DNA from 4 places in the Pseudomonas sp. SDO55104_S430 genome. Region 2 is predicted to be linked to each of the others. Evidence: predicted binding sites of a transcription regulator. Region 2 holds the regulator's gene; each other region holds the start of a gene.
The links. The regulator FliA, encoded in region 2, starts transcription of late flagellar genes. The targets are predictions, from matches to a motif close to CTAAAGTTTNNNNNNNNNNNGCCGNTAA.
Positions count from the first base shown of each region.

Region 1 (7,794 bases), on a different contig from region 2:
ACTGAAGATCGGCGAATCGATGTCTCTTGGCTTGAACGATACCGGTTGGGATGTTTTCCAGCAGGCGATCAACGCCGCCCGCAGTTCGACCACCATGACGGCCCCGGCGGTGGATGATGGACGGGTATCCGTGTCCCAAGGGCTGGTAAATTCCGGCCCGGCCTTCGATGCAAATTTCCGTAATGGACAGCCATACACTCTGTCGTTCACCAGCAGTACGCAATACGTGATCACTGATGCCTTGGGCAATGATGTGACTGCCGAGGCCAGCGGTGGAGGAAAATTTGATCCGGATAGCAAGGATGGCTCCGATATCAGTTTCCGCGGTGTGACCTTTGCGCTGGATATCACTTACCAGGCGGGTGACACGCCGGCCAACGCCGATGCCGTCATCGCCGGTCACAGCTTCCAGCTGGCGGCAAAGCCGGACAGCTTCACCAGTACTCGTGCTCCGGGTAATACCTCGACTGCTGTGATCACTCAGACTTCGGTGACCAATGCGGCCGACTACAAGAGTTTCTTCCCGGAGGGTGGCGCTGTATTGAAGTTCACCGGACCCGGTGCCTTCGAGCTTTATGCACGTCCATTGACCAGTACAAGTACGCCGGTCACTACCGGAACCGTGACAGCTGGTGTGGCCACAGCCGCCGGTGTCAGTTTTACCTTGGGCGGTACGCCGCCGAACCCGGTTGCGGGTGATCAGTTCGATATTTCAGTCAACACGCACCAGACGCAGAACGTTCTCGATACCGTCAGCCAGTTGCGCAAAGCGCTCGAAACCCCGACTGCTGGCGATCCTGCAGCACAACGAAACCTGCAAAACGTGATCGCCTCGTCCATTGCTAACCTGAGCAACTCCAAAAACCAGGTTGACCTGGCGCGAGGGGCTATCGGTGCTCGGGGCAATGTAATGGATATGCAGCGTGATTCGATTCAGAGTACCGGGCTGATCAACACGTCTACGCAATCTTCGATCCGGGAGACGGACCCTGCAGAAGTCCTTACTCGCCTGACCTTGCAACAGACCATGCTGCAGGCCGCACAGCTCGCGTTCGCCCGAGTTTCCCAGCTGAGCCTGTTCAACAAGCTTTGAGTCGGTCCTGACCGCTCGCGGCCAGCCCCTGTCACAGGGGGTTGGCTTTTTTTTGCACTTTTTTCGCCTGAAACGGCGCGGGGCAGGGCGCGAGCCGGACCACAAAATCAAATAAACCACCCCTTGCTGAGTGACCCGTCAGTCAAAACGCGCATCTTCACTGTATCCTGTCTGCGGGCGGTGAAGGCGTGAGGGGTGTTCAAGGGTATTCCTTGAGCCTCGACGTTGCCTCTTCTGGGGGCCAGGCCCCGACTGTAGACGCCCTCGATTCAGCGAGCGGCGATGTTCAGCTGTTTATTATTTGGGAAGCCATAAATGATTGGCATAAAAAATATAGCGAGTTACGTGCCGGCAGCCGGGATTGATAACTATGCCCAGGGTGCAAAGTTCGACAAGGACGAGACCTTTATCCTTGGCAAGATCGGTTCCGCGTTTTTGCCACGCATGGATGCTGATCAGGAAACCTCCGATCTGTGTGTCGAAGCAGCCAATGCGTTGTTCGCCGCCAATCCTGAACTCAAGCGTGAAGCCATCGATTGCCTGATCGTCGTCACCCAGAACGGTGATGAAGAAGGATTGCCGCACACCGCTGCAATCGTTCAGGACAAACTGGGCCTGTCGACCCATGTAGCCGCTTTCGATATTTCCCTGGGCTGTTCCGGTTACGTCTACGGCCTCTATGCGATCAAGGGCTTCATGGAAGCGACGGGGCTGAAAAATGGCCTGCTGATCACTGCCGATCCTTATTCGAAGATCGTCGATCCGGAAGACCGCAATACCACCATGCTGTTCGGCGATGCCGCCACCGCGACCTGGATGGGCGAAAACGCCGTCTGGCAGCTGGGCAAATCGAAGTTCGGCACCGATGGCTCCGGCGCACCGCACCTGAAAGTCTCCGATGGCGTGTTCTTCATGAACGGCCGCCAGGTCTTCAACTTCGCCCTGTTGAAAGTCCCGGCGCATTTGCATGAACTGCTGGACGAGTCGAATCTGCAGGCCAGCGACATCAATGCCTTCTGCATTCACCAGGGCAGTGCGGCCATCGTCGATGCCGTGGCACGCCGCTTCGAAGAGGGTGAGCCTGAGAAGTTCGTCAAGGACATGCTCGAAACCGGTAACACGGTGTCGTCGAGCATTCCGTTGCTGCTGCAGAACCATGTGTTCGACTCCACCTGGACCCGTGTCGCCATCAGCGGCTTTGGCGTGGGCCTTTCATGGGGTTCGGCGATTCTCTATCGCGGCTGATCGACTCGATCGCAGCGGCAAAAAAACGCCCGGGAATGAAAATTCCCGGGCGTTTTTCGTTTTTCTGGCGCCGACTTTATGACTCTAAACCCTTGAAAATAAAGGGCTGGCACGCTGCCATTAAAAAAATCAAAAAAAGCCCTCAAGCAAACCAGTACCACGACGATAACTATTACGTAGGTTCTCTAGGCCACACCAGGCGGTTGCCAGGGCCGGAAGCCGCAGTATCCATCCAACGAGGATTTCGTCATGGCTTTAACCGTAAACACTAACATTGCGTCGATCACTACCCAGGGCAACCTGAACAAAGCCGGCGGCGCTTTGCAAACTTCCATGCAGCGCCTGTCTTCCGGCCTGCGTATCAATAGCGCCAAAGACGACGCTGCCGGCCTGCAAATCTCCAACCGTCTGACCAGCCAGATCAACGGCCTGGGTCAAGCGGTCAAGAACGCCAACGACGGTATTTCCATTGCGCAAACCGCCGAAGGCGCAATGCAGGCTTCGACCGACATCCTGCAGAAGATGCGTACTTTGGCTCTGTCCTCGGCCACTGGCTCCCTGAGCGATGCAGACCGTAAGTCGAACAACGACGAGTACCAGGCTCTGACCTCCGAACTGACCCGTATCTCGCAGACCACTACTTTCGGTGGCCAGAAGCTGCTGGACGGTTCTTACGGCACCAAGGCAATTCAGGTTGGCGCCAACGCTAACGAAACCATCAACCTGTCGCTGGAAAACGTTGCAGCCAACAACATTGGCTCGCAGCAGGTCAAAAGCGCAACTTCGGCTCCGAAGCTGACCGGCCTGACTGGTGGTAACGTTACTGTAACCGGTAACGGCGAGAGCAAAACTTATGCCGTGGGTGCTGGTGCTTCGGCTAAAGAAATTGCGAAAGGCCTTAATGGCATTGTCGGTGGCTTGAGCGCTACCGCCAGCACCGAAGTTCGTTTCACAGTGAATGATACTGCTGCTGCTGCTACTCCAGCATCCTTCACCATGGATGTCGGCGGTCAGGCAGTAGCCTTCGTAGGTGTGACCAGCACCGCTAGTCTGGCTGATCAACTGAAATCCAACGCTGCTAAGCTGGGCATCAGTGTTAACTATGATGAAGTAAACAATTCTTTGTCGGTCAAGTCCGATACTGGCGAGAACGTTGAATTCTCAGGTGTGACTGCTGGTGCTTCCATCCAAGTGGCCACGAAAGACGGTAGTGGTACCTATAGCGGCGATATCGTGGTTGCGGACACTCTGGTTGCCACAGGTGCAGTGAACCTGGATTCCTCCAAGGGCTTCGCTCTGACCGGCGGTGCTGCGGTAACTGAGCTCTTCGGTACTACCACCACCTCCAAAAAGACCACGATTTCCCAAACTGACGTTACTGCAGCTGACAGCGCTCAGAACGCGCTGGCAGTCATCGACAAGGCTATCGGTTCGATCGATAACGTTCGTTCGGGTCTGGGCGCCACCCAAAACCGTCTGACCACTACTGTCGACAACCTGCAAAATATTCAGAAAAACTCCACCGCTGCTCGTTCCACCGTGCAGGACGTGGACTTCGCTGCTGAAACCGCAGAGCTGACCAAGCAGCAAACCCTGCAATCGGCTTCGACTGCCATCCTGTCGCAAGCGAACCAGCTGCCATCCGCTGTACTGAAACTGCTTCAGTGATCTGAGCGCTTGGTAATGGACGGAAGGGCGCGTTTACGTGCCCTTTCGTCTTTTTCGTGATGAGGAGATAGACATGGATATGAGCGTCAAGTTGAACCAGTCTTATCCGCCGGTAGCATCGCAGAGCTCATCTGCACCGGTCGAGCCGGTCAGCCGGCCTAAGGTTGAAGCGGTTGTCCAGGCGGCAACCGAGCCTAAGCGTGACGAGTTGGAAAAGGCGGTGACCGATATCCGCGAGTTCGTGCAGGCCAGCCAGCGCAAGCTCGATTTTTCGATTGACGATTCCACCGGTCGCGTCGTGGTTAAGGTTATCGCGACCGAGAGCGGTGATGTGATTCGCCAGATCCCGTCGGAGACTGCATTGAAATTGGCGCAAAGCCTGAGCCAGGCCAGCAGTTTGTTGTTCGACGACAAAGTCTGAGCTGGCATGAATTTTGTTGTTGTCTGCGCTTGAGGTGTAGTTCGCCAAGAAAGCGGCAGCCAAGAAATAAGGAGAAAGACGATGGCAGGTTCAACGGTTAGTGGTATCGGCTCGAACATTGATACCCAAAAGATCGTGCAGGCGCTGGTCGATGCCGAAAGAGTGCCCAAGCAAACGCAGATCAATACGCAGACGTTGAAAGCAACCACAACGCTATCGTCGATCGGCAAGATCCAGGCGGCGCTGGATGCCTTCCGTGGTGCCCTGACCACTATGGGTACCGATAACAGTCTCCGTGGCTTGATAACTTCATCCTCGGATGAAAAAGTCGCCACCATGACGGCAGGGAACGGTGCATCTACCGGCAGTTTTGCACTTGTAGTGACGCAGTTGGCCAGCGCCTCCAAGCTGGCGACAAGTACCTTTGCTGGCGGTGCTTCAGCAGTTGTGAACAAGGGCGCCACGCCGACGACCCTGACCATCTCGCAGTCCGGCAAGGATTACGATTTGAGCATTCCGCCGGGAGCTACGCTGCAACAGGTGCGCGACTCGCTCAATACTCAGTTTTCAACGGCCGGGTTGAGCGCGAACATCCTGACGGATGCTTCTGGCTCGCGGCTGGTTTTGACCTCCACGACCATGGGGGTCGGTTCAGATCTGACTTTGTCGGGTAACTCAGGTCTCGATGTCGGCTCAACAGTGATCGACCAGCCGAAAAATGCCAAGTACAGCATTGATGGCATCGAAATGGAGTCCAAGAGCAACACGATTGCCGAAGCAGTCAGTGGTGTAAGCATCAAACTTCTATCGGTTTCGCCAACCGCTGCCAATGCCACCAAGCCCACCCCGACGACCATATCGGTGGCCACGAGCAACTCGGCGTTGAAGTCTGGCGTCAAAGGTTTTGTCGATACTTACAATGCGTTGGTCAAGGCCATCAGTGCGGAGACCAAGGTCACGATGGGTGCAGATGGCAAGCCGATCGCCGGAGCTTTGACGGGTGATGCCTCGATGCGCACCTTGATGAGTTCGTTGCGTAATGAACTTAACGCTCTGTCTGGGTCCGGCACATTCAAATCGATGGCGCAATTCGGCATCAGCACTGACTCGACCACAGGTTTGTTGGTCATTGATGACAAGAAGTGGGACAAGGCGGTAACAACCAACGCAGCGGACATAAGCAGTATTTTCAACGGCGATAATGGCTTGCTCAAGCGCATGACCACCGCTACGGATGGTTACGCGAAAGCCACCACCGGCACGCTGGCTGAGCGTTCGAAGTCCCTGACTGACAGCCTCAATGACCTGAAAAAGCAGCAGGACACTCTCGATGAGCGGATGACGCTCTTGCAGTCCAGCCTCTCTGCCAAATACAACGCGATGGATTCTCTGGTAGCCAAGCTGCGAGCGCAGAGCGACAGCATCATGACCACACTCAATGCACTGAATAATCCGAAAGACAATTGATTCGGATCAGTTAAAAAACCCAGGCCGCTTGTAAAGAGGGCGCCTGGGTTTTTTCATTGCTGGTGCTCCGCGTTAAAGTTCTCCGACGCTCAGTCGACATAAAGATCAGAGCACTCCACTTTCAAGCTGTCGTCTGTCACGAGGTAGAAACATGAACCCCATGAGAGCCCTTCGCCAATACCAGAAGGTCAATTCCCATGCTCAGATCTCTGAGGCCAGCCCTCATCGCCTGGTGCAAATGTTGATGGAGGGCGGGCTGGATCGCATGGCCCAAGCCAAGGGTGCCATAGAGCGTGGCGATATCGCACTCAAGGGTTTGATGCTCGGTAAGGCCACGGACATCGTCATCGGCTTGCGTGACGGGCTCAATTCGGAAAAAACCGAAGATCCTGCGTCGATCCAACAGCTCGACAGCCTGTATGCCTACATGACAAACCGCCTGATGGAGGCCAACACCAGCAACGATGTGGCAATCATCGACGAAGTGGCGGGCCTGCTGGAAACCCTGAAAAGCGGCTGGGATGCCATTGCCAATCAATAGGCTTCGAGCCTGAGGATGACGTCATGAGTCAAGCACTGCGGCGAATTGAAGAAACCCGTGAAGCGCTGGTCGATGCCTTGGCGGCGCGTAACTGGGATGCGATTGGCGAGCTGGATTCGACCTGTCGCGAGTGTGTCGAGGAAGTGCTGAGCGAAGCGCCGATCGACGAAGAGGCGGTGCGCAGCAATCTTGAGGGGTTGTTGGCGGTGTACAAGGACCTGCTGACCGCGACAATTGGCGAGCGCCAGGCAATCGTCGATGAGATGTCGCAGATCAATCAAGCACAAAAGGCGTCAAAGGTTTACCATCTGTTTGGTTAATTGACGCCAGTTAATCCAAACATAGTGCGCCATAAATTTGACTGTGCACGGTTTTTTGACTTAACTAGTGGCTGTTCCAGATTTCAGTCGTCTTCAGGCATAGTTCGCCTGCAAGCGTTTAGCTTGCCCCAGCATTTTGGGCATCGAGTTGACTAGGGAAGTTGCTATTGCATGTGGCGTGAAACCAAAATTCTGCTGATTGATGACGATAGCGTCCGCCGCCGCGACCTGGCGGTGATTTTGAATTTTCTCGGCGAAGAAAATTTGCCCTGCGGAAGCCATGATTGGCAGCAGGCTGTCGGCTCTTTGTCATCCAGTCGTGAAGTGATCTGTGTCCTGATCGGGACGGTCAATGCTCCTGGCGCTTTGTTGGGCTTGTTAAAGACACTCTCGACATGGGATGAGTTCCTTCCTGTTTTGCTGATGGGCGATAATTCTTCCAGCGAATTGCCGGAAGACCAGCGTCGTCGCGTGCTTTCGACCCTGGAAATGCCGCCCAGCTACAGCAAATTGCTCGATTCCCTGCACCGTGCCCAGGTCTATCGCGAGATGTACGACCAGGCCCGCGAGCGCGGTCGCCATCGCGAACCCAACCTTTTCCGCAGCCTTGTCGGCACCAGCCGGGCGATTCAACACGTCCGCCAGATGATGCAACAGGTTGCCGATACCGACGCCAGTGTGTTGATCCTGGGCGAGTCCGGTACCGGCAAGGAAGTGGTCGCGCGTAATCTGCACTATCACTCCAAGCGCCGCGAAGCACCGTTCGTTCCGGTGAACTGCGGGGCGATTCCGGCAGAGTTGCTGGAAAGCGAACTGTTCGGTCACGAGAAGGGCGCTTTCACCGGCGCGATCACGAGTCGTGCCGGGCGTTTCGAGCTGGCCAACGGCGGCACCCTGTTCCTCGACGAAATCGGCGACATGCCGCTGCCGATGCAGGTCAAGCTGCTGCGCGTGCTACAGGAACGCACCTTCGAGCGCGTGGGCAGCAACAAGACCCAGAGCGTCGACGTGCGCATCATCGCGGCGACCCACAAGAATC
Region 1 is NZ_JBSVXG010000015.1:19,053-26,846, reverse strand. Features, by position in the region: gene ACW9JE_RS05000 (flagellar hook-associated protein 3) at 1-1,093, shown strand, start outside; gene ACW9JE_RS04995 (ketoacyl-ACP synthase III) at 1,409-2,338, shown strand; gene ACW9JE_RS04990 (flagellin N-terminal helical domain-containing protein) at 2,588-4,006, shown strand; gene ACW9JE_RS04985 (flagellar protein FlaG) at 4,080-4,427, shown strand; gene fliD (flagellar filament capping protein FliD) at 4,509-5,894, shown strand; gene fliS (flagellar export chaperone FliS) at 6,046-6,435, shown strand; gene ACW9JE_RS04970 (flagellar protein FliT) at 6,459-6,755, shown strand; gene ACW9JE_RS04965 (hypothetical protein) at 6,849-7,037, opposite strand; gene ACW9JE_RS04960 (sigma-54 dependent transcriptional regulator) at 6,948-7,794, shown strand, end outside.
Region 1: a site for FliA is predicted at 2,480-2,507, ahead of ACW9JE_RS04990 (flagellin N-terminal helical domain-containing protein). Genes of this name have one in related genera too.

Region 2 (7,794 bases):
CTGATGTCATCGGCGATGCTCTTGAGCGGATCGCTGGCACCGGCAACCCCCGCGTCAACCTGATCGCTGTCCTTGACCAAAGGCTTGGCCGGGGTCACGGTCTTCGGTCGCTCATCACCGATGGGAATCGGCTTGAGGGCGCGATCGGTATCAGTGAATACACCGACCAACGCCTCGGAAATGATCTTGTACTTGCCCTCGTTGACCGAGGAAATGGAGTACATCACCACGAAAAATGCGAACAGCAAAGTGATGAAGTCGGCATAGGAAACCAGCCAACGCTCATGGTTTACATGCTCTTCATGCTGGCGACGACGGGCCATGAGGTTATTCCCTTAATCCATGAAGCCCTGAAGCTTCAACTCAATGGAGCGAGGGTTTTCACCTTCGGCGATCGACAGAATGCCTTCCAGCAACATTTCGCGATAACGCGACTGACGCAATGCGATGGATTTGAGTTTGGCGGCAATCGGCAGCAGCACCAGGTTGGCGCTGGCCACACCGTAGATGGTGGCAACGAAGGCCACGGCGATGCCATTGCCCAGTTGCGAAGGATCGCCGAGGTTGCCCATGACGTGAATCAGGCCCATCACCGCGCCGATGATCCCGATGGTCGGCGCGTAGCCGCCCATGCTCTCGAAGACCTTGGCCGCCTCGATGTCGCGGCTTTCCTGAGTGTAGAAATCCACTTCCAGAATGCTGCGGATGGCTTCCGGCTCGGCACCATCGACCAGCAGTTGCAGGCCCTTGCGCGAGTAGCTGTCAGGTTCGGTATCGGCCACGCCTTCAAGGCCCAGCAGGCCTTCCTTGCGGGCGGTCAGGCTCCAGTTGACGACGCGGTCGATACCGCCGGCCAGATCGACCCGCGGCGGAAACAGAATCCACGCCAGAATCTGCATGGCGCGCTTGAAGGCGCTCATCGGCGATTGCAGCAGCGCCGCGCCGATGGTCCCGCCCAATACGATCAATGCCGCCGGGCCGTTGGCCAGGGCGCCAAGGTGACCGCCTTCCAGGTAGTTGCCGCCGATGATGGCGACAAAGGCCATGATGATGCCGATAAGGCTGAGAACATCCATCAGATACAGGCCTCGACCAGGTGCTTGCCGATGTCGTCCAGGCTGTACACCGCGTCGGCGAGCTCGGCTTTGACGATGGCCATCGGCATGCCGTAGATCACGCAACTGGCCTCATCCTGGGCCCAGATCGAACTGCCGCCCTGCTTGAGCAGACGCGCGCCTTCGCGACCGTCGGCGCCCATGCCGGTCAGCACCACCGCCAGAACTTTGTCAACGTAGGATTTGGCTGCCGAACCGAAGGTGATGTCCACGCACGGCTTGTAGTTCAGACGCTCGTCGCCCGGCAGGATTTTCACCGCGCCACGGCCGTCGATCATCATTTGCTTGCCGCCAGGGGCCAGCAGCGCCAGGCCCGGACGCAGGATGTCGCCATCCTCGGCTTCCTTGACGGTGATGCGGCACAGCTTGTCCAGACGCTCGGCGAAAGCCTTGGTGAAGGCCGCCGGCATGTGCTGGATCAGCACGATCGGCGCCGGGAAGCTGGCCGGCAACTGGGTCAGGACCCGCTGCAGGGCAACCGGGCCGCCGGTGGAGGTACCGATGGCAACCAGTTTGTAGGCTTTGCGCTTGGGCGATGGCGATGCATGCGAGTGCGCAGGCGCCGGGGCAGGCGCTCGGGTCGGCACAGGTGACGGACGCGCAGGCGCGCTGCTGCCGTAGCTGCCAATGCTCGATGGCGCGGGCGCCGAGGTGGAAGTGTGCGAAGGGGCGGCCACTGGCGCCGGAGCACTGTAGCTGCTCAGGCGACGGTTACTGCGCGAGATGCTGTGGATCTTCTCGCACAGCAGTTGCTTGACCTTCTCGGGGTTGCGCGAGATGTCTTCGAAATTCTTCGGCAGGAAGTCCACCGCGCCGGCGTCCAGCGCATCCAGGGTTACCCGGGCGCCTTCGTGGGTCAGCGAGGAAAACATCAAGACCGGGGTCGGGCAGCGCTGCATGATATGCCGCACCGCCGTGATGCCATCCATCATCGGCATCTCGTAGTCCATGGTGATCACGTCCGGCTTGAGGGCCAGTGCCTGATCGATCGCCTCCTTTCCGTTGGTCGCCGTACCGACGACCTGGATATTGGAATCCGCTGAAAGAATTTCCGAGACGCGGCGGCGGAAAAACCCCGAATCATCCACCACCAGGACTTTAACTGCCATAAACACTCCGTTAGACGGAGCGAGGCTCTGTCGCCCCGCTCCACCAGAATCAAATACGCCGCGTGGCGTAACGCTTGAGCATGCTCGGTACATCGAGAATCAGCGCGATGCGACCGTCACCGGTGATGGTGGCGCCCGACATGCCCGGGGTTCCCTGGAGCATCTTGCCCAATGGCTTGATGACCACTTCTTCCTGGCCCACCAGTTGATCGACGACGAAGCCGATCCGCTGGGTGCCCACCGAAAGGATCACCACATGGCCCTCGCGCTGCTCTTCGTGAGCGGCGGAGCTGACCAGCCAGCGCTTGAGGTAGAACAATGGCAGCGCCTTGTCCCGCACGATCACCACTTCCTGGCCATCCACCACGTTGGTGGTCGAGAGGTCCAGGTGGAAGATTTCGTTGACGTTCACCAGCGGGAACGCGAACGCCTGGTTGCCGAGCATGACCATCAGCGTCGGCATGATTGCCAGGGTCAGCGGCACCTTGATGACGATCTTCGATCCCTGGCCCTTGGCCGAGAAGATGTTGATCGAGCCGTTGAGCTGGGAAATCTTGGTCTTCACCACGTCCATGCCCACGCCGCGGCCGGACACGTCGGAGATCTCGGTCTTGGTCGAGAAGCCCGGGGCGAAAATCAGGTTGTAGCACTCGGTGTCGCTCAGGCGCTCGGCCGCATCCTTGTCCATCACGCCACGTTTCACCGCGATGGAACGCAGGACGTTCGGGTCCATGCCCTTGCCGTCATCGGAGATCGACAACAGGATGTGGTCGCCTTCCTGCTCGGCGGCCAGGACCACCTTGCCGCCACGGGCCTTGCCCGAGGCTTCGCGTTCTTCCGGCGACTCGATGCCGTGGTCGACCGCGTTGCGCACCAAGTGCACCAGCGGATCGGCCAGGGCCTCGACCAGGTTTTTGTCCAGGTCGGTGTCTTCGCCGACCAGTTCCAGGTTGATCTCTTTCTTGAGCTGGCGAGCCAGGTCGCGAACCAGACGCGGGAAGCGCCCGAAGACCTTCTTTATCGGTTGCATCCGGGTCTTCATGACCGCGGTCTGCAGGTCCGCGGTGACCACGTCGAGGTTCGACACAGCCTTGGACATGGCTTCGTCGCCGCTGTTGAGGCCCAGGCGGACCAGGCGGTTACGCACCAGCACCAGCTCGCCGACCATGTTCATGATCTCGTCCAGACGCGCGGTGTCGACCCGCACGGTGGTCTCGGCTTCGCTGGCCGGCTTTTCAGGCGGTGGCGAGGCCGGGGCACGGGCTGGCGCCGGTGCGGCAGCGGCTGCTGGTGCAGGCGTTTCGGCTTTCGGCTCGGGCGCCTTGGCCGCAGGTTTCGGCGCTGCTGCCTTGGCTGCAGGCGTTGCCGCGGGAGCGCTGGTAGCAGCAGTAGCGGTGCCGGCTTTCGCCGCCACGTCGGTGAACTTGCCCTTGCCGTGCAAATCGTCGAGCAGTGCTTCGAATTCGTGATCGGTGATCAGGTCGCTACCGGCCGCCGCAGCGGTGGGCGCAGCAGGCGGCGTCGCCGAAGCGATGGCCGATTCCAGTGCTTCAACGGCAAAGTTGCCCTTGCCGTGCAGCTGATCGAGCAGTGCTTCGAACTCGTCATCGGTAATGTCGGAGCTGTCGCCTTCGGCTTTCGGCTCCTGGGGCGCGGCAGGCGTCGCTGGCAAGGAATTGACGGCGAACTGGCCTTTGCCGTGCAGTTGGTCGAGCAACGACTCGAACTCGGCATCGGTGATTTCGTCGCTGGCCGCTTCATCACCGGCGGCAGTCGGGGCAGGCGCTGGAGCAGCCGGCGCCTCGGCCTGCGCCTTGACAGCGTTGAGCGAGTCCAGCAGCTGTTCGAATTCACTGTCGGTGATGTCGGCCGATTCGCTTTCGGCGACAGGTTCTTCAACCACATCGGCTACAGGTGCAGCAGCGGCCTCGTCAGCGCTTTGCGGTTCGGCAAGGCGCGACAGGGCAGCGAGCAATTCGGGTGTGGCAGCCGTGATCGGGCTGCGGTCACGGACTTCGCCGAACATGCTGTTCACCGAGTCCAGTGCTTCGAGAACCACGTCCATCAGTTCCGAGTCGACGCGACGCTCACCCTTGCGCAGGATGTCGAACACGTTCTCGGCGATGTGACAGCACTCCACCAGCTCGTTGAGCTGAAGGAAGCCGGCGCCCCCTTTTACAGTGTGAAAACCGCGAAAAATTGCATTGAGCAGGTCCGCATCGTCCGGCCGGCTTTCCAGCTCGACCAGTTGCTCGGACAGTTGCTCTAGAATCTCGCCGGCCTCAACCAGGAAATCCTGAAGGATCTCTTCATCGGCGCCGAAGCTCATTAATGGTGTGCTCCTAACAGAACAGGTCTAAAAAAGAACCTAAAAACCAAGGCTGGATAACAAGTCGTCCACATCATCCTGACCGGATACAACGTCTTCTCTTTTATCGGCATGAATCTGCGGACCTTCACCCTGAGAGAGATGTTTTTGTGGATCTTTTTCTGCAAGCATCGCCGCACGGTCATGTTCGATACCCGCAAAGCGGTCTACCTGGCTGGCCATGAGCACGAGCTTGAGCAGGTTGCTTTCTACTTCGGTGACCAGTTGAGTCACACGTTTGATCACCTGGCCCGTGAGGTCCTGGTAATCCTGAGCCAGCAGAATGTCGTTGAGATTGCTCGACACCGTGCGGCCGTCTTCGCTGCTGCGCGCCAGGAAAGCGTCGACGCGCCGCGCCAGCTCGCGGAACTCTTCAGCCCCGACTTCGCGGCGCATGAAACGTCCCCAGTCCGTGCTCAGCACCTGGGCCTCTTCGCTCAGGCGGTTGACCACGGGCGTGGCGTTTTCAACAAGGTCCATGGTGCGATTGGCCGCGGCTTCGGTCAGCTTGACCACATACCCCAGACGCTCGGTGGCGTCGGTGATCTGCGACACTTCCTCGGCCTGCGGCATGTGCGGGTCGATCTGGAAATTGACGATCGCGCTGTGCAGCTCGCGGGTGAGCTTGCCCACTTCCTGATACAGGCCGCGGTCACGGGTCTGATTGAGCTCATGGATCAATTGCACAGCATCGCCGAATCGGCCTTTTTCAAGGCTCGCGACCAGTTCGACGGCGTGTTTTTTCAGGGTCGATTCAAAATCGCCCTGCGAAGATTCGTTATGTCCCATAGCTTCCCCGTGACGCCGATCAACCGATGCGTTCGAAAATCTTCTCGATTTTTTCTTTCAGCGCCTGAGCGGTGAAGGGTTTGACGACATAGCCGTTAACGCCGGCCTGGGCGGCTTCGATGATCTGCTCGCGCTTGGCTTCGGCAGTCACCATCAGTACCGGCAGGTGCTTGAGTTTTTCATCGGCGCGCACGTGGCGCAGCAGATCGATACCGGTCATGCCGGGCATGTTCCAGTCAGTCACCAGAAAGTCGATGCTCCCGCTGTTGAGGACCGGAATGGCGGTAGTGCCATCGTCGGCCTCGACCGTGTTGGTGAACCCAAGGTCACGCAACAGGTTTTTAATGATCCGCCGCATCGTTGAGAAGTCATCAACGATGAGGATTTTCATGTTCTTGTCCAATTCGACCTCCAAGCAGACTTAAACGCGCCCAGCACCTGGACGCGCCATTTCAATCAATCTGGCAAACACTCGATGACTGTCGGGGATACAACGGATCGAGACCGGCGAGGTTCATCACCCCACCAGCCAACTCGCAGTGCCCCCACACTGCCTTCAGCGCGCTCGCCACTCTCCTAAACGCCCCCGCAAACGGGCCGCGCACTGGCTGTGTAACTGGCTGACCCGAGACTCGCTGACTCCCAGGACTTCTCCGATTTCCTTGAGATTCAACTCTTCGTCGTAGTACAGCGCCAACACCAGTCGCTCACGCTCCGGCAAATTGGCAATCGCATCCGCCAGCGCCGCCTGGAAGCGTTCATCTTCCAGATCGCGTGACGGCTCGAGATGAGCACTGGCGCCATCCTCGTGCAGCCCTTCGTGTTCGCCGTCCTGCAACAGGTCGTCGAAACTGAATAAACGGCTACCCAGGGTGTCGTTCAGAATTGCGTAGTAATCATCGAGACTCAACTGGAGTTCGGCAGCAACCTCGTGATCTTTAGCGTCACGTCCGGTTTTAGCTTCAATCGCGCGAATGGCATCGCTGACCATCCGGGTATTGCGATGGACCGAACGTGGTGCCCAGTCCCCTTTGCGTACCTCGTCGAGCATGGCCCCGCGGATGCGGATGCCGGCGTAGGTTTCGAAACTCGCGCCCTTGCTGGCGTCGTATTTGGTCGAAACTTCAAGCAGGCCGATCATGCCGGCCTGGATCAGGTCTTCGACCTGCACACTGGCCGGCAAACGCGCCAGCAAGTGGTAGGCAATGCGTTTGACCAGTGGCGCGTAACGCTCGATCAGCTCGTACTGCGCGTCACGCGCCGACTTTTTGTAAAGGTTGTAGCCGCTGGCTGTCATAGCACGGGTCCTGCCGTTTGTTGCACGAGGCGCTCGACGAAAAACTCCAGATGGCCACGTGGGTTCGCAGGCAGCGGCCAGGTATCGACCTTCTGCGCGATGGCCTTGAACGCCAGCGAACACTTGGAACGCGGGAAAGCTTCGTAGACCGCGCGCTGCTTCTGCACGGCCTTGCGCACGCTTTCGTCGTACGGCACGGCGCCGACGTATTGCAGGGCGACGTCGAGGAAACGGTCGGTCACCTTGGTCAGCTTGGCGAACAGGTTGCGCCCTTCCTGCGGGCTCTGGGCCATGTTGGCCAGCACGCGGAAACGGTTCATGCCGTAGTCGCGGTTAAGCAGCTTGATCAGGGCGTAGGCGTCGGTGATGGAGGTCGGCTCGTCGCAGACCACCAGCAACACTTCCTGTGCGGCGCGCACAAAACTGACTACCGAGTCACCGATACCCGCAGCGGTGTCGATCACCAGCACATCGAGGTTGTCGCCGATGTCGCTGAAAGCCTGGATCAGGCCGGCGTGTTGGGCCGGGCTCAGATGGACCATGCTCTGGGTCCCGGACGCAGCCGGAACGATGCGGATGCCGCCAGGCCCCTGCAACAGGACGTCGCGCAGCTCGCAGCGGCCTTCGATCACGTCGGCCAGGGTACGTTTGGGGGTCAGGCCCAGCAGAACGTCGACGTTCGCCAGCCCCAGGTCGGCGTCGAGCAACATGACACGACGGCCAAGCTCTGCCAAAGCCAGGGACAAGTTCACTGACACGTTAGTTTTCCCGACGCCACCTTTGCCGCCGGTCACCGCGATCACCTGTACGGGATGCATGCTGCCCATGTTATTTCTTTACCTTGTCTTGCATAGACGGAGGCCACATTACTGGCTGCGCGTTCACAACCGGAACAATGCGTGGCAGACCATCGATGTAGGTACAAAAACTATTCATTTTTACCTCAGCCTACCTGCTTGGTCGGGCTGTGGTAGATATCAGCGAACATGTCGGCCATGGCTTCTTCGCTGGGCTCTTCCTGCATTTGCACGCTGACGGCGCGACTGACCAGTTGATGACGGCGCGGCAGATGCAAATCATCCGGAATCCGCGGGCCATCGGTCAGGTAGGCCACCG
Region 2 is NZ_JBSVXG010000104.1:3,475-11,268, reverse strand. Features, by position in the region: gene motD (flagellar motor protein MotD) at 1-323, opposite strand, end outside; gene ACW9JE_RS18225 (flagellar motor protein) at 336-1,076, opposite strand; gene ACW9JE_RS18220 (protein-glutamate methylesterase/protein-glutamine glutaminase) at 1,076-2,224, opposite strand; gene ACW9JE_RS18215 (chemotaxis protein CheA) at 2,274-4,553, opposite strand; gene ACW9JE_RS18210 (protein phosphatase CheZ) at 4,593-5,381, opposite strand; gene ACW9JE_RS18205 (chemotaxis response regulator CheY) at 5,401-5,772, opposite strand; gene fliA (RNA polymerase sigma factor FliA) at 5,938-6,678, opposite strand; gene fleN (flagellar synthesis regulator FleN) at 6,675-7,505, opposite strand; gene flhF (flagellar biosynthesis protein FlhF) at 7,622-7,794, opposite strand, start outside.

Region 3 (7,794 bases), on a different contig from region 2:
GGCCACACTGGCACCCGGCGGCTTCATTTTGCTGGGATTGCTCATCGCCGCGTGGCAGGCCTGGCGCCGCCCAACACCTGAACAATGATCGCTTTCGAGGAAACGCACTGCCCATGAATGCCGCAAAACGTCTGGAAATATTCCGCAGGCTTCACGAAGACAATCCGGAACCGAAGACCGAACTAGCCTACTCATCGCCCTTCGAGTTGCTGATCGCGGTGATCCTGTCGGCGCAATCGACCGACGTCGGCGTCAACAAGGCCACGGCAAAACTGTTCCCGGTCGCCAATACGCCTGCCGCGATGCACGCCTTGGGGATTGAGGGGCTGTCGGAGTACATCAAGACCATCGGCCTGTTCAACAGCAAGGCGAAAAATGTGATCGAGACCTGCCGTTTGCTGGTTGAACGTCACGCCAGCGAAGTGCCGCAAACCCGCGAAGAGCTGGAGGCCCTGCCCGGTGTCGGTCGCAAGACCGCCAACGTGGTGCTCAATACCGCATTCCGTCAGCTGACGATGGCTGTCGATACCCATATCTTCAGGGTCAGCAACCGCACCGGCATTGCGCCAGGCAAGAATGTGGTCGAGGTCGAGAAGAAACTGATGAAGTTCGTGCCCAAGGAGTACCTGCTCGACTCCCATCACTGGCTGATCCTTCACGGACGTTATGTGTGCCTGGCCCGCAAGCCTCGCTGCGGCAGTTGCCGTATCGAAGACTTGTGCGAATACAAGCACAAGACCTCCGACGATTGAGCCGCTATTAAAATTATTGATATATCGATTGAAAAAATCTTTTTTACCCGCCGGGCGAATATCGATATAAGGAGCGCCAAAGGCCTTCTTAGCCTGAGGTAACTAAATGAGCACTGGCAAAGAGCAATTGGACGTAGATGACGAGTTCACTGCCGTTGAAGCAGAGGATGCCGAACCGGTTGTCGAAGTAGCGAAAACCAACCTGAGCAAACGCCGTACCATCGACAATCTACTGGAGGAGCGCCGACTGCAAAAGCAATTGGCCGATTACGATTTTGACTTATGACACCTGAAAGCCTCCGAAACGGAGGCTTTTTTCATTGCGCCGTACTGAGATAATTGCGCGCTCATTTCAACCGTCTCTCCCGGGATAAAGTCACACTATTCCATTGCGCTGAGCCAGTTCGATCAAGTCAACCAGCGAGCGCGCATTGAGTTTCAATAACAGGCGCGTCTTGTAAGTGCTGACAGTCTTGTTGCTCAGAAACATGCCATCGGCAATTTCCTTGTTGGTCTTTCCCCTGGCCAACTGTTGCAGCACCATCATTTCCCGCCCCGACAGGCGATCCACCATTTCCGCTTCACTGGCGTTACCCAGGCTCGCCCGCACGGTATGCAAGGCCTGATTGGGGAAATAGCTGTAACCAGACAATACCGCTTTTATCGCACTGAGAAGTTCGGTCAGGTCCTGCTGCTTGCAGACGTATCCGGCAGCCCCCGATTGCATGCAGCGCATTGAAAAGTGCCCGGGGGACTGGGAGGTCAATATCAACACCTTAATCGGCATGCCTGCCGTCGTCAGTCGCGCGATAACTTCCAGCCCGTCCAGCTTGGGTATCCCGATATCCAGAATGACAATATCCGGCAAGAACTCTCGTGCCAGTTGCAATGCATCCACGCCGTTATCGGTTTCTGCCACAACTTCGTAGCCATGACGCTCCATCAGCATACGTACCGCAAGACGAATGACGGGATGATCATCCACGATCAGCACTTTATTCATGGGCAGGTCCAATTTTCGCTGTTCGAATTTTTAGAGCCCGCACAATAGCCTAGTCGTTTGACGCGTTGCATGCCGCGCCCCCCGGCGAGCTGCACCGAGAGACATTCCCTACAAGATTCGCGGATTAATCCTACAAAAATCCTGCGAACCCGACGCCTTGAAAACTGTATCCATGGTCTTGATTAGTGCGCTATCGGTTTGGATCCGAAATGAACGATCACATTCCGGGAAATCAAATCGCGCCGAATATTACTGACGCCGGCGGCGCAAAACATTAACAGCAGAAATATCACACACCGAGTATCTGTTAGCTCTTACAGCAAAAAATCACCCATGGATAATCATTAACGAAACCCCATCCTTAAACCCGATAACAATGACCTTAAATAAAATCCTTCAAACGGGCATCGACAACTATGAGTAATGAACATGAACAAGCTCAAGAAAAGAATGACCAACCCCATGACCATCATCGCGACATTCGCAACACTGTCTGAAACCTCGGCCGCCGTTTCCCTGCCTTTCCTCGATAACGATGAAAGAGAGATCTACGTCTGGTTCCTGATCAGTTTTCCTTTTTATCTGCTGTTTCTTTTCTTCGTGACCCTCAACTTCAATTACCGATCGCTGTATTCACCCTCGGATTTTGAAAAGGACGAGCACTTTCTCAAGGCCATGGACGAGGCCGAACCATTAACCAGCACTTCAGCAAAAGGCCCGCGCGCCGGCGAACTTTCTTGCAGCGCTCAGGCGCCACCCGGGCCAATCGATTGGCAGCACGTTCGCCTGCCCAAGCAACTCAAGGGCATGCACATCATCGATACCCGATGGATGAAAACCAGAATGGAGTTCAACGCGTTACTTGCGCGAATAAAGAAACCGCAGGAAGGAAAAACCCAGGTGATCCTGTTTCTAACCGACAACGCTCTGGAAAAATCACTGGGGGACAGTCTGTTCGAGTTTTCCAGGCGCAGCAGCAAACGCGGTAACGCCAATTGCTGCGTCGCGTATGACTTGAATTCAAAAAGGGTGACGGTCATGGACCAGCGCCCACTGACAATCACTTGAGCACAAGGCAAGTCTTATCAGTGAGAAGCAAACCAGGAGGTATCAGGCAGATTGGCGTGGAATCGTCGTATCGCGATTTCAAAGCAAAAAAAATGGTGGCCCCGTCGACGACAAGGCCACCATTTCATTTACCGCTCAAGGGACTCAGAACAGTTTCCGGCCCTTGTTGGCAGCAATACGCATGCGCAAGGCGTTGAGCTTGATGAAGCCCGCCGCATCGGCCTGGTTGTAGGCGCCGCCATCTTCCTCGAAGGTCGCGATGTTGGCATCGAACAGCGAGTCGTCGGACTTGCGGCCGGTGACGATCACGTTGCCCTTGTACAGTTTCAGGCGTACGACGCCGTTCACGTTGACCTGGCTCGCGTCGATCATCTGTTGCAGCATCAGACGCTCAGGGCTCCACCAGTAACCGGTGTAGATCAGGCTGGCGTACTTAGGCATCAACTCGTCTTTGAGGTGAGCCACTTCGCGGTCCAGGGTGATCGATTCGATCGCACGGTGAGCGCGCAGCATGATGGTGCCGCCCGGGGTTTCGTAGCAGCCGCGGGACTTCATGCCCACGTAACGGTTCTCGACGATGTCCAGACGACCGATGCCGTGTTCGCCACCGATACGGTTCAGGGTCGCCAGCACGGTAGCCGGAGTCATTTCGACGCCGTCCAGTGCCACGATGTCGCCGTTGCGGTAGGTCAGTTCCAGGTACTGCGGCTTGTCGGGAGCGTTCTCCGGGGAGACGGTCCAGCGCCACATGTCTTCTTCGTGCTCGGTCCAGGTATCTTCCAGCACGCCGCCTTCATAGGAGATGTGCAGCAGGTTGGCGTCCATCGAGTACGGGGATTTCTTCTTGCCGTGACGCTCGATCGGGATGGCGTGCTTTTCAGCGTAATCCATCAGCTTTTCACGGGACAGCAGGTCCCATTCGCGCCACGGAGCAATCACTTTCACGCCTGGCTTCAGAGCGTAGGCGCCCAGTTCGAAACGAACCTGGTCGTTGCCCTTGCCGGTGGCGCCGTGGGAAATGGCGTCAGCGCCGGTTTCGTTGGCGATTTCGATCAGGCGCTTGGCGATCAACGGACGAGCGATGGAAGTACCCAGCAGGTACTCACCTTCGTAAACGGTGTTGGCGCGGAACATCGGGAATACGAAATCGCGCACGAACTCTTCGCGCAAGTCGTCGATGTAGATCTCTTTCACGCCCATGGCCTGAGCCTTGGCACGCGCCGGCTCGACCTCTTCGCCCTGACCCAGGTCAGCGGTGAAGGTCACCACTTCACAGTTATAAGTATCCTGCAGCCACTTGAGGATCACCGAAGTGTCCAGGCCGCCGGAATACGCCAGAACGACCTTGTTTACGTCCGCCATGCCATCACTCCACGGGGTTCTACGGAAAGCCGGGAAGTCTACCGCTCATACAGAATAATTTACAGTGGCGCGACAGCTTATGACGACGAAGCGACAGAATCTGTCGAGGGCGCGACGATGACCAATCGGTCATGAAGTTGCCGAAGTGGCCTGTTTCGTAGCTTGCGGCGCCACCTGCTCCGGCGGCGTGCCCCGCTCCAGGCGTACCGCCACCCGGCGGTTCTTCGCCCGGTTGGTGCTGTTGGTGTTGGGCGCCAGCGGATAACTCTCGCCGTGGAAACGCATGGTGATCTGCGATTCCTGGATGCCATTGGCCTTGAAGTACTCCATGACGGCAAGGGCCCGGCGGCGCGACAGGTCCCGGTTGGTCAGGCGGTTGCCACCGTTGTCGGAGTGACCGTCCAGCTCGATGCGATTAACCGTCGGATCGGCCTTCATGTATTCCAGCATCACCTGCAGCTTGGCTTTAGCCGCGCTGTCCAGTTCGATACCGCCACCGGGGAAACCGATCTGGGACTGCTTCACCTGATCGAAATTTTGCGGCAACAGCTTGGCGACACACACCTGGTAATCGGCGAACGCCTTGTTGAACCTGACCGGCAACAGACGCACTTCCGAGATTCCGCCATCCCCGGAGGAACGCCGAACCACGGGACTGCGCCCATCGATCAGGCCACTGATCAGGCGTCCGGCCTGAGCCTGGGAGCTGCTCAACAGCACATTGCCGCTGCCGATTCGCACGGTGCCCAGGTTGATATCGCCTCGCCCCGGCTGCCAGGGCGCCGCGGCGGCCAGCAAGGTGGCCGAGCCTCCGCCCATCATCGCGTTGGAAGCGTTGAGCCGGAATGTCGCCTGCTCGCCGGCACGGCGCACGAACTGCCCCGAGCCGAAATCGGTGATCGGCTGTGTCAGGCGGCACTCGAACTTGTCGCCTTCGACCGTCCACTCGATGCTCTCCAGACGGGTCTGGAAAGTGAGCGCCATCGCGGGAAGGCTGGCAAACACACTGAGCAAGGCTAAATAACGCTGGCGCACGGAAGGCTCCACTGGCTTCTACAACACAAAGACCGACACACAGATGTTTACGGCATACCTGTTGGATATCGGAAGCTTTCGGCAAAACTTGATAGCGAGTGCCTGCAAGAGTCTTTTCCGGTAGCATTCCCCTCAGTTTGACCCGCCTGGAATCCCCTCATGTCCGACCGCCTGACCCTGCTGCGTCCCGACGACTGGCACATTCATCTTCGCGATGGTGCCGTGTTGACCAATACCGTCGCGGATGTCGCGCGCACCTTTGGTCGCGCCATCATCATGCCCAACCTGGTACCTCCGGTCCGCAATGCGACCGAGGCCGACGGCTATCGCCAGCGTATCCTCGCTGCCCGCCCGGCCGGCAGCCGGTTCGAACCGCTGATGGTTCTGTACCTCACCGACCGTACCCAGCCCGAGGAAATTCGCGAGGCAAAGGCCAGCGGTTTCGTTCACGCCGCCAAGCTGTACCCGGCTGGCGCGACCACCAACTCCGATTCTGGCGTCACCAGCATCGACAAGATCTTCCCTGCTATCGAAGCCATGGCCGAAGTGGGAATGCCGTTGCTGATCCACGGTGAAGTCACCCGTGGCGATGTCGACGTGTTCGACCGCGAAAAGATCTTCATCGATGAGCACATGCGTCGTGTGGTCGAGCGTTTCCCGACCCTCAAAGTGGTGTTCGAACACATCACCACCGCGGACGCCGTGCAGTTCGTCAACTCGGCCCCGGCCAACGTTGGCGCAACCATCACCGCGCATCACCTGCTGTACAACCGCAACCACATGCTGGTCGGCGGGATTCGGCCGCACTTCTATTGCCTGCCGATCCTCAAGCGCAACACCCATCAGGAAGCCTTGCTCGATGCCGCCACCAGCGGCAGCGCGAAGTTCTTCCTCGGCACAGACTCGGCGCCCCACGCCCAGCACGCCAAGGAAGCTGCCTGCGGTTGCGCCGGCTGCTACACCGCGTTCGCGGCAATCGAGATGTATGCCGAAGCCTTCGAACAGCGCAATGCGCTGGACAAGCTCGAAGCCTTCGCCAGCCTCAATGGCCCGCGTTTCTACGGCCTGCCGGTGAACACCGATCGCATTACCCTGGTTCGCGAAGAATGGACCGCCCCAAGCAGCCTGCCGTTTGGCGAGCTGACCGTTATCCCGCTGCGCGCCGGTGAAAAACTGCGCTGGCGCCTGCTGGAGGAACACGCGTGAGTGAAGACCATTTCGACGACGAACTGGACGGTCAAGGTGGCGGGGGCGGTTCCCGTCATCCAATGGCTGCGAGGTTCCGTGGTTACCTGCCGGTAGTCGTCGACGTAGAAACCGGTGGCTTCAACTCGGCCACCGACGCCTTGCTGGAGATTGCTGCGACCACCATCGCCATGGATGAAAAGGGTTTTGTTTATCCTGATCACACCTACTTCTTCCGCGTCGAGCCTTTCGAAGGCGCGAACATCGAGGCAGCGGCGCTGGAGTTCACCGGGATCAAGCTCGATCACCCGCTGCGCATGGCGGTGAGTGAAGAGACTGCGCTGAACGACATCTTCCGCGGCGTGCGCAAGGCGCTGAAGGCCAACGGCTGCAAGCGAGCGATTCTGGTCGGCCACAACAGCAGCTTCGACCTGGGTTTCCTCAACGCCGCAGTTGCGCGTCTGGACATGAAGCGCAACCCGTTTCACCCGTTCTCCAGCTTCGACACCGCCACCCTCGCCGGCCTGGCCTACGGTCAGACAGTGCTGGCCAAGGCCTGTCAGGCTGCCGACATCGACTTCGACGGTCGCGAGGCCCACTCGGCTCGCTACGACACCGAGAAGACGGCCGAGCTGTTCTGCGGCATCGTCAATCGCTGGAAGCAGATGGGTGGCTGGAAAGATTTCGGCGATTGATTGAGGCCTCTGCTGTTGTAGGAGCCGAGCTTGCTCGCGATGGTCGTCAACTATAACGCTGGAAGCCTGATACCCCGCGGCGTTTTCAAGTTCATCGCGAGCAAGCTCGGCTCCTACAGAGACCTGGCGGTTATCCCGCCCATAAAAAAACCGGCCTGATGTGGCCGGTTTTTTTATGTCTGCCTTTTATGGCAGGAGCATGCCTTACAGAGCAGCAGCGTGCTCGGTCAGGTAAGCAGCAACGCCTTCTGGCGAAGCGTTCATGCCCTTGTCGCCTTTTTTCCAGTTGGCAGGGCAGACTTCGCCGTGCTCTTCGTGGAATTGCAGAGCGTCGACCAGACGCAGCAGCTCTTCCATGTTACGGCCCAGTGGCAGGTCGTTGATGATCTGCGAACGGACAACGCCTTTGTCGTCGATCAGGAACGCGCCACGGAAAGCAACGCCGTCAGCGGACTGAACGTCGTAGGCCTTCATGATTTCCTGCTTGATGTCGGCAGCCATGGTGTAACGGACTTCGCCGATACCGCCATTGTTGACCGGGGTGTTGCGCCAGGCGTTGTGGGTGAAGTGCGAGTCGATCGAAACAGCGATCACTTCAACGTTGCGAGCCTTGAATTCCGACATGCGATTGTCCAGAGCGATCAGCTCGGACGGGCAAACGAAGGTGAAGTCCAGTGGGTAGAAGAACACCAGG
Region 3 is NZ_JBSVXG010000046.1:19,740-27,533, reverse strand. Features, by position in the region: gene ACW9JE_RS11215 (Rnf-Nqr domain containing protein) at 1-88, shown strand, start outside; gene nth (endonuclease III) at 114-752, shown strand; gene ACW9JE_RS11205 (PA3496 family putative envelope integrity protein) at 859-1,038, shown strand; gene ACW9JE_RS11200 (response regulator transcription factor) at 1,129-1,755, opposite strand; gene ACW9JE_RS11195 (hypothetical protein) at 2,185-2,823, shown strand; gene ACW9JE_RS11190 (argininosuccinate synthase) at 2,968-4,185, opposite strand; gene ACW9JE_RS11185 (flagellar protein MotY) at 4,315-5,220, opposite strand; gene pyrC (dihydroorotase) at 5,380-6,426, shown strand; gene rnt (ribonuclease T) at 6,423-7,100, shown strand; gene ACW9JE_RS11170 (peroxiredoxin) at 7,305-7,794, opposite strand, start outside.
Region 3: a site for FliA is predicted at 5,286-5,313, ahead of ACW9JE_RS11185 (flagellar protein MotY). Genes of this name have one in related genera too.

Region 4 (7,794 bases), on a different contig from region 2:
CTCCAATCTCTCGACTCGAGGCCAGCTCAAGAAAGTTATCCAGCGCTACGCGGCAGCAGGTCTCACACCGGTAGTGGCGACGGAGCTGGAGTTTTTTGTTTTCGCGCCCAACACCGATCCGGCTCAGCCATTCCAACCGCCCATCGGCCTGGACGGGCGTCGCGAGGACGGTCATTCGGCGTTCAGTGTCAGCTCCAATAACGGTTTGCGGCCATTCTTCGATGAAGTCTACGAATGCATGGCGGCTTTGGGTTTGCCACGCGATACCTTCATGCACGAAATGGGCGTCAGCCAGTTCGAGATAAACCTGCTGCACGGCGATGCGCTGTTACTGGCCGATCGGACGTTCCTGTTCAAGCACCTTCTCAAGGAAGTCGCACTCAAGCACGGCCTGACCGTGGTATGTATGGCCAAACCCCTGGCGCATACGTCGGGCAGCTCGATGCATATTCACCAGAGTATCGTCGATACCGACACCGGACTTAACGTGTTCAGCGGTGAGGCCGGCCAGCCGACCGCGGCCTTCCGTCATTTCATCGCTGGACAACAAGCGTGCATGGCGGATTTCACCGCGCTGTTTGCGCCGAATGTGAATTCATATCAGCGCTTGTGTCACCCCTACGCATCCCCGAATAATGCCTGCTGGTCCCATGACAACCGGGCCGCGGGCTTGCGCATTCCGGCCAGCTCGCCGGTCGCTCGTCGGGTCGAGAATCGTTTGCCGGGCGCCGATGCCAACCCCTATCTGGCGATTGCCGCCAGCCTGGCTGCCGGTTTGTACGGTATTGACCAGAAACTGGAGCCAAGCGAACCCATCCAGGGCGAATTCAAAGTGCCGGACAATCTTTCATTGCCCTGTACCTTGCATGGTGCTCTTGAGCGTCTGAAACGAAGCCAGTTGGCAAAGGAACTGTTCAGTACCGAATTCATCGAAGGTTACATCGCTTCGAAGAGCATGGAGTTGACCAGCTTCCTTGATGAAATTACCCCCTGGGAACGGCGTGTTCTAGCAGCCCAGGCCTGACGCACTGTCTATAACGGTCTATCTTTTCGGTAGACCGAATCTCACTGCAAGGAGCCGCTCGGAACGCCGATGCGCCAAATCTGGAAACCTTTTCGAGCGCTTTATTTCGCCTCGCTGATGATGTTGATCGGCTCCGGTCTGCTGAGTACTTACCTGGGCCTTCGTCTGGCGGCTGACCATGTCGACAGTCTGTGGGTCGGTGCGTTGATGGCAGCCAACTACTTCGGTCTGGTGCTGGGCGGCAAGATCGGTCACCGGTTGATAGCCAGGGTCGGGCACATCCGAGCGTATTCGGCGTGTGCCGGGATCGTCGGGGCCGCGGTGCTCGGGCATGGACTGGTGGACTTTCTGCCGGCCTGGATCTTTCTTCGGGTAATCGTCGGCCTCGGCATGATGTGCCAATACATGGTCATCGAGAGTTGGCTGAACGAGCAGGCCGAAGCGAGTCAACGAGGCACGGTATTCAGCGGCTACATGATCGCGTCCTATCTTGGCCTGGTGCTTGGGCAGCTGATTCTGGTCATGCATCCGAGCCTGGGTCTGGAATTGCTGATGCTGGTCGCATTGTGCTTCGCCCTGTGCCTGGTGCCGGTGGCACTGACGCGTCGGATTCACCCAGCACCGCTGCACCCGGCGCCCATGGAGCCGCGATTCTTCATCAAACGCGTACCTCAATCGTTGAGTACGGTCCTCGGTGCTGGCCTGATCATCGGCTCGTTCTACGGTCTGGCGCCGCTGTATGCCTCGCAGCAGGGGCTCTCCACAGAACAGGTCGGTCTGTTCATGGGTAGCTGCATTTTCGCTGGCTTGTTGGTGCAGTGGCCCTTGGGTTGGCTTTCCGACCGTTATGACCGGGCACTGTTGATTCGCTGCTTTGCGGTGATCCTGGCGCTGGCTGCCTTGCCTTTGGCGATCCTCAAGCAGGTGCCGCTGGAGGTGCTGTTCATCGCCGGCTTCGTCTGTTCACTGGTGAAGTTCTGCCTCTATCCGCTGGCCGTAGCCTTCTCCAATGACCATGTGGAAGCCGATCGTCGTGTGTCCCTGACAGCGATGTTGCTGGTGACCTACGGTGTCGGTGCCAGTATCGGTCCGTTGGCCGCAGGCGTGCTGATGAAGATGTTCGGCAGTCACATGCTGTATGCCTTCTTCGTCTTCTTCGCTCTGGTACTGGTGTGGCGAATTCGCCCGAAAGCGGTCACCAACCTGCATCAGGTGGACGACGCACCGCTGCACCACGTGGCCATGCCGGACAGTATGTCGAGTTCGCCACTGGTGGCTTGCCTGGACCCGCGGGTCGATGAGCAGGTGGTTCAAGATCAGATGCAAAGCCCGCCTCCTGAACCGAGTCCGGAGTCGGAGCCACAATCCGATGCTTCACCAGAAGAGCCGGATTCTGCTAACGAACAGCGCTTGAACGAAGCCAGGCCTTAACGGCAGGCATAAAAAAGGGCAGTCACCGCAAGGGACTGCCCGTTTTTTTGACGCGCCGTTATCAGAAGTCGTCTTTGTCGAAGCGTCGTGCTTCGCGTTGCAGCTGATAAACGAAACGCTCGACCTGCCGTTGCACCAGGCCGCTCATGTTGTGAAAGCGTACGCCGGCAAAGGTGGTGGAGATTTTTTCTTCGAAATGCAGGTAGCGCAGCTCGACCGGAGCCGTCATCTTGCCGAAGGGCAGGGCGGCCACGAAGCGGTCATAGACCTGGCCCAGTTGAAGGCTGCCGGTAATGTCGCCGGAAAAACGCAATTTGCAGCCGGTGGCCGAGATGTCCAGCAATTTGCCGCTGATCGGCGCCTTGAGTTTTTCGCCATCCAGATCGACGTCTACCAGTTGCGCCAGCTTCAACGCAGCACGAAACGCATTGCGGCGTTGGTGATAGATCACTTCATCCGGAAGCGTGCCGCGGTAGCAGCGGCTGCCACCGGACTCATCGATAGTCAGCGGGCCATTGCTTTCCCACGCGATGCGCACGCCTTCATGGAAGCCTTCGACCTTGAAGGGTTCGCCGGCCAGCAGATAGCGTTCGCCGTCGCGAGGAATCATTTCGTCCAGGGCAATCATGTTGCTCTCGCGATCGATATCCACCAGATAGCTCTGGAAGCGCTGGCTGCGCTCGTGGAACGTAATGATCAGCGGGTCATGACTTTCTTGCAGTTGGCGAAGGTTGCCGGAGATTTCCAGGGGCGTGCTGAGCACCTTGGGTGGCTGCGGAGCATCGTCCGCATTTAAGGCAATGGACACGGTTAATCAATCTCCAGACAAATTTTGACTACGGCTTGCCAGCATTTTGCCAGCATGTTTCGCATCTTGATAGAGCGTGCTCGTCGGCGCGGCTCAAGCCTGACTGAGTGGGCGCGGTTTCACAAGCTTGGAAAAGGTTCCACTGGCATCATAGAGCGCTGGAGGTTCGCCGCCAGTAAGAATTTTCAGTTGTGTGGCTGTGGCCACCTGCTGCACCTGGATCGACTGGCCATTGTTGGCATTGGTTGCCTGGCATTGACTCAGCAAGTCGTTCAGTACATCGCTTTGCGCCAGCAGGGATTCGCCGATGCTCGACTGGCTGGCCAGTTGCTCAAGACCGCTGCGGTTGGCGGGCAGATTGAGGCTGGTGAGGATTTCACTGCGCTTGCGGCCATGCTGTTCGAGCAAGATGATCAATGCCTGCTTCTGCGCCAGAATATCTTCGAGCAGGTACATGTCGCGACCGTGCAGAGCGATGGATTCGGTACGCAGTAACTCCAGCAGTTGTTGCGCTGGAGCAAAGTCGTCGGTGATCAGTTGCAGTAGATTCGTGTCGTGCATGGCTGGCCTTGGGTTTTAAGCGTCCAAAAGCCTGGCGCGGGCCGTAGCCTAGCGCTGGGCTTCGAAGTTGAGCAGTTTGCTGGCTACACGGTTGCTGTCGACTTTATAGCTGCCATCGGCAATCGCTGCTTTCAACTCGGCCACGCGGGCTTTGTCGACGACAGGCTGATCGCGCAGCGTATCAGTGACCTTCTGCAACTGTTGAGCCTCATTGCTGAGATGTACCGACTCCCCGACTGTAGCGGTCCCGGCCTGTTCGTTCGGGCTGTTCAGCGGCGCGGATTTACCGCTTTCGGCGGTTTCCTTGGGCGCGCTGGTACGTGTACTGCCGGTAAGTGACGAGGAGCTGTTCAAACGGCTGAAATCGATAACCATGATAAAAAACCTCTGGGAATTTGGACGCTTGCCATGTTTTCGGCCATTCCCTAAAAAACTTTAGGCTCATTTATCGAGAGCTTGCTCGCGTCAGCGCTTGCCCTTAATGGAGCACAGTTTAGGGAACAGACATGGTCCGCGCCACATCTTCACTCGCGGTAAATCCTCAATGGCTGGTTACATTGACACCTCCACTTGCCCCGGGGCGATGACTTGCGCCTTGATGACCCGCTGGGAGTTGAGGTTTTTCACTCGAATCTGTTCGCTCATGCCGCCATTGGCCAGCGCTTCTCCGGGCATCCGCACGCTGAGCGTGCCGCTGCGGGCGGTGATCACCACCTGATCGCCCTTGCGGATGACTTCCGCCTGCTCGAGGTTCACCAGGGTGACGACCTGATCGGCGACCATTGGTCGGGTCAGTCGTTGCCCGATCGCCTGATCCAGGGAGGTCAGATAGCCCTGGTTGATCGCGCTGATGTCACGCTCGCGCAGGATCACGTCTTCAGGTTCGACAATGCCGGTGCGCCGAAGCGGTCGGGCGGTGGTCACGACGTCGCGAAACAGGCGTACTTGAGCGGGCACAAACACGGTCCACGGGGACGAACCCTCACAGCGAACCTTGACCGTGACCCGTCCCAGAGGCTTTGCCGGGCTCTCCAGCGAGGCTGTCAATTCCTTGTCGCACATCGGCATGCGCAGTCGCGGGTCGAGCTTGTTGACCTGGATCTCGTAGCGACCTTCCGTTTGACTGGTGGCCAGATAGTCTTCTACGGTGAATTCAAGAAAGCCCTGAGTGACGCCGATAAGCATGTCAGGCAAGGTAACCGTATCGGCAAGGGCAGGGCTGCCAGCGTTGAACAGGCAGACAACTGCCATCACGGCCAGGAACTTGCGGCCGGTGGTGGTCAAGCGTCGAAAAAACGTCGGTTCAGTATTCATAGAAAGATAAATAGCAAGCGCCGTGCCGTTTACGGATGAAGGCGCGTCGCAACAAGTCAGCGTTGGTGTAGGAGTCTGGGCATGGCTGGTGTAATGGATTCGGTAAACCAGCGCACGCAACTGGTGGGGCAGAATCGCCTTGAGCTGTTGTTGTTCCGTCTCGACGGCCAACAGCTGTATGGGATCAACGTCTTCAAGGTTCGGGAGGTGCTGCAATGCCCCCAACTGACGCTGATGCCCAAATCCAGTCCTGTCGTGTGCGGTGTGGCAAATATTCGGGGAGCGACCATTCCGATCCTGGATCTGGCAATGGCAACCGGCTCCGGTGCGTTGAAGGACAAGAACAACCCGTTCGTGATCATCACGGAGTACAACACCAAGACCCAGGGTTTCCTGGTTCGCTCGGTGGAGCGCATCGTCAACATGAACTGGGAAGAGATCCATCCGCCACCCAAGGGGACCGGTCGCGATCACTACCTGACGGCGGTGACGCGGGTCGACAACCAGTTGGTCGAAATCATCGACGTCGAGAAAGTACTGGCGGAAGTGGCCCCGACACCGGAAGCGATTTCCGTCGGTGTGGTCGATGTCGAAACCCAGCACAAGGCGCTTTCGCTGCGCGTGCTGACGGTCGATGACTCATCGGTGGCGCGCAAGCAGGTCACGCGTTGCTTGCAGACCGTCGGTGTCGAAGTGGTAGCGTTGAACGACGGCCGACAGGCGCTGGAATACCTGCGCAAGCTGGTCGATGAAGGCAAGAAGCCGGAAGAAGAGTTCCTGATGATGATCTCCGACATCGAGATGCCGGAGATGGACGGATACACTCTGACGGCCGAGATCCGCAACGACCCGCGCATGCAAAAGCTTCATATCATCCTGCATACTTCGTTGTCGGGCGTGTTCAATCAGGCGATGGTCAAGAAAGTCGGTGCCGATGACTTCCTGGCCAAATTCCGTCCTGATGACCTGGCATCCCGGGTGGTCGACCGGATCAAAGCAGCAGACATCAGCTAGGGGCGTTCGGCCCCTGGCAGTCAACACGATTTAAGAGGCGGCAGCATTGTCTACGGGTAATTTGGATTTCGAACAGTTCCGGGTATTCCTGGAAAAAGCCTGTGGCATTTTGCTCGGTGAAAACAAGCAATATCTGGTCTCCAGCCGTCTCAACAAGCTGATGGAGCAGCAGGGTATCAAGTCTTTGGGCGAGTTGGTCCAGCGTATCCAGACCCAGCCGCGCAGTGGTTTGCGCGAGATGGTCGTGGACGCGATGACGACCAACGAAACCCTGTGGTTTCGCGACACCTACCCATTCGAAGTCTTGAAGAACAAGGTTCTGCCTGAATCGATCAAGGCCAGTCCCGGCCAGCGTCTGCGCATCTGGTCGGCGGCGTGCTCGTCGGGTCAGGAGCCGTACTCGCTGTCGATGTCCATCGACGAGTTCGAGCGCACGAACATCGGGCAGTTGAAGATGGGGGTGCAGATTGTTGCCACCGATCTGTCCAGCACCATGCTGAACAACTGCAAAACCGGCGAGTACGACAGCCTGGCCATCGGCCGTGGCCTGTCGCCCGAGCGCCTGCAGCGTTACTTCGATCCGAAAGGGCCGGGGCGCTGGGTGATCAAGGCGCCGATCAAGAGTCGGGTGGAGTTCCGCTCCTTCAATCTGCTGGACAGCTACGCCAGTCTCGGCAAGTTCGACATCGTGTTTTGCCGCAACGTCCTGATCTATTTCTCTGCCGAAGTGAAGAAGGACATTCTGTTGCGCATTCACAGCACGTTGAAGCCGGGCGGTTATCTGTTTCTCGGCGCCTCCGAGGCGTTGAACGGATTGCCGGACCATTACCAGATGGTTCAGTGCAGCCCGGGGATCATTTACCAGGCGAAGTGATGTCGGTGTTGTTTAAAAAAACGGGAGCCCTCAAAGGCTCCCGTTTTTTTATGCCCAAGGCGCGATAGCGGCAGAAAAGCGGCATCCGGCGGAAACCGGTTGCCGCTTTTCTGGCATTGCCGCGCTGCCACTGCCCGCAAAGCCCCGGTTTATGGGCGTGTTCTGATTTGGCATGACGCTTGCTAAGACCATCGTACGAAAAATCAGGTCACCCGAAGGTGAAGGTTTCCCGACATGAGCATCAGCTTCGATAAAGCGCTCGGTATTCACGAAAAGGCTCTGGGCTTCCGCGCCCAGCGCGCTGAAGTCCTGGCCAACAATATTGCCAACGCCGACACCCCGAACTACAAGGCGCGGGATCTGGAATTCTCGAAAGTGCTCGAGGCGCAGAACGATAAAGCCAAGAACGGCACGTTCGCCTTGAACATGACCAACAACCGGCATATCGAAGCCGAAGGCCTGGGCAATGGCGACGAGTCGCTGATGTACCGCACGCCGATGCAACCTTCGATTGACCAGAACACCGTGGACGCCCAACTGGAACAGTCGAACTACGCGGAAAACTCCGTCAACTTCCAGGCCAGCTTCACCCTGCTCAACAGTAAATTCAAAGGGCTGATCTCAGCCCTGCGCGGAGAGTAAGTCATGTCCCTGTCCAGTGTTTTCAACATTGCCGGTAGCGGCATGAGTGCCCAGACCACTCGACTGAACACCGTCGCATCGAACATCGCCAACGCCGAAACCGTCTCGTCGAGCATCGACCAGACC
Region 4 is NZ_JBSVXG010000164.1:2,526-10,319, reverse strand. Features, by position in the region: gene ACW9JE_RS22705 (glutamine synthetase family protein) at 1-1,024, shown strand, start outside; gene ACW9JE_RS22700 (MFS transporter) at 1,094-2,455, shown strand; gene ACW9JE_RS22695 (flagellar brake protein) at 2,517-3,263, opposite strand; gene ACW9JE_RS22690 (flagella synthesis protein FlgN) at 3,357-3,824, opposite strand; gene flgM (flagellar biosynthesis anti-sigma factor FlgM) at 3,873-4,199, opposite strand; gene flgA (flagellar basal body P-ring formation chaperone FlgA) at 4,377-5,138, opposite strand; gene ACW9JE_RS22675 (chemotaxis protein CheV) at 5,220-6,152, shown strand; gene cheR (protein-glutamate O-methyltransferase CheR) at 6,199-7,026, shown strand; gene flgB (flagellar basal body rod protein FlgB) at 7,261-7,668, shown strand; gene flgC (flagellar basal body rod protein FlgC) at 7,672-7,794, shown strand, end outside.
Region 4: a site for FliA is predicted at 4,236-4,263, ahead of flgM (flagellar biosynthesis anti-sigma factor FlgM). Genes of this name have one in related genera too.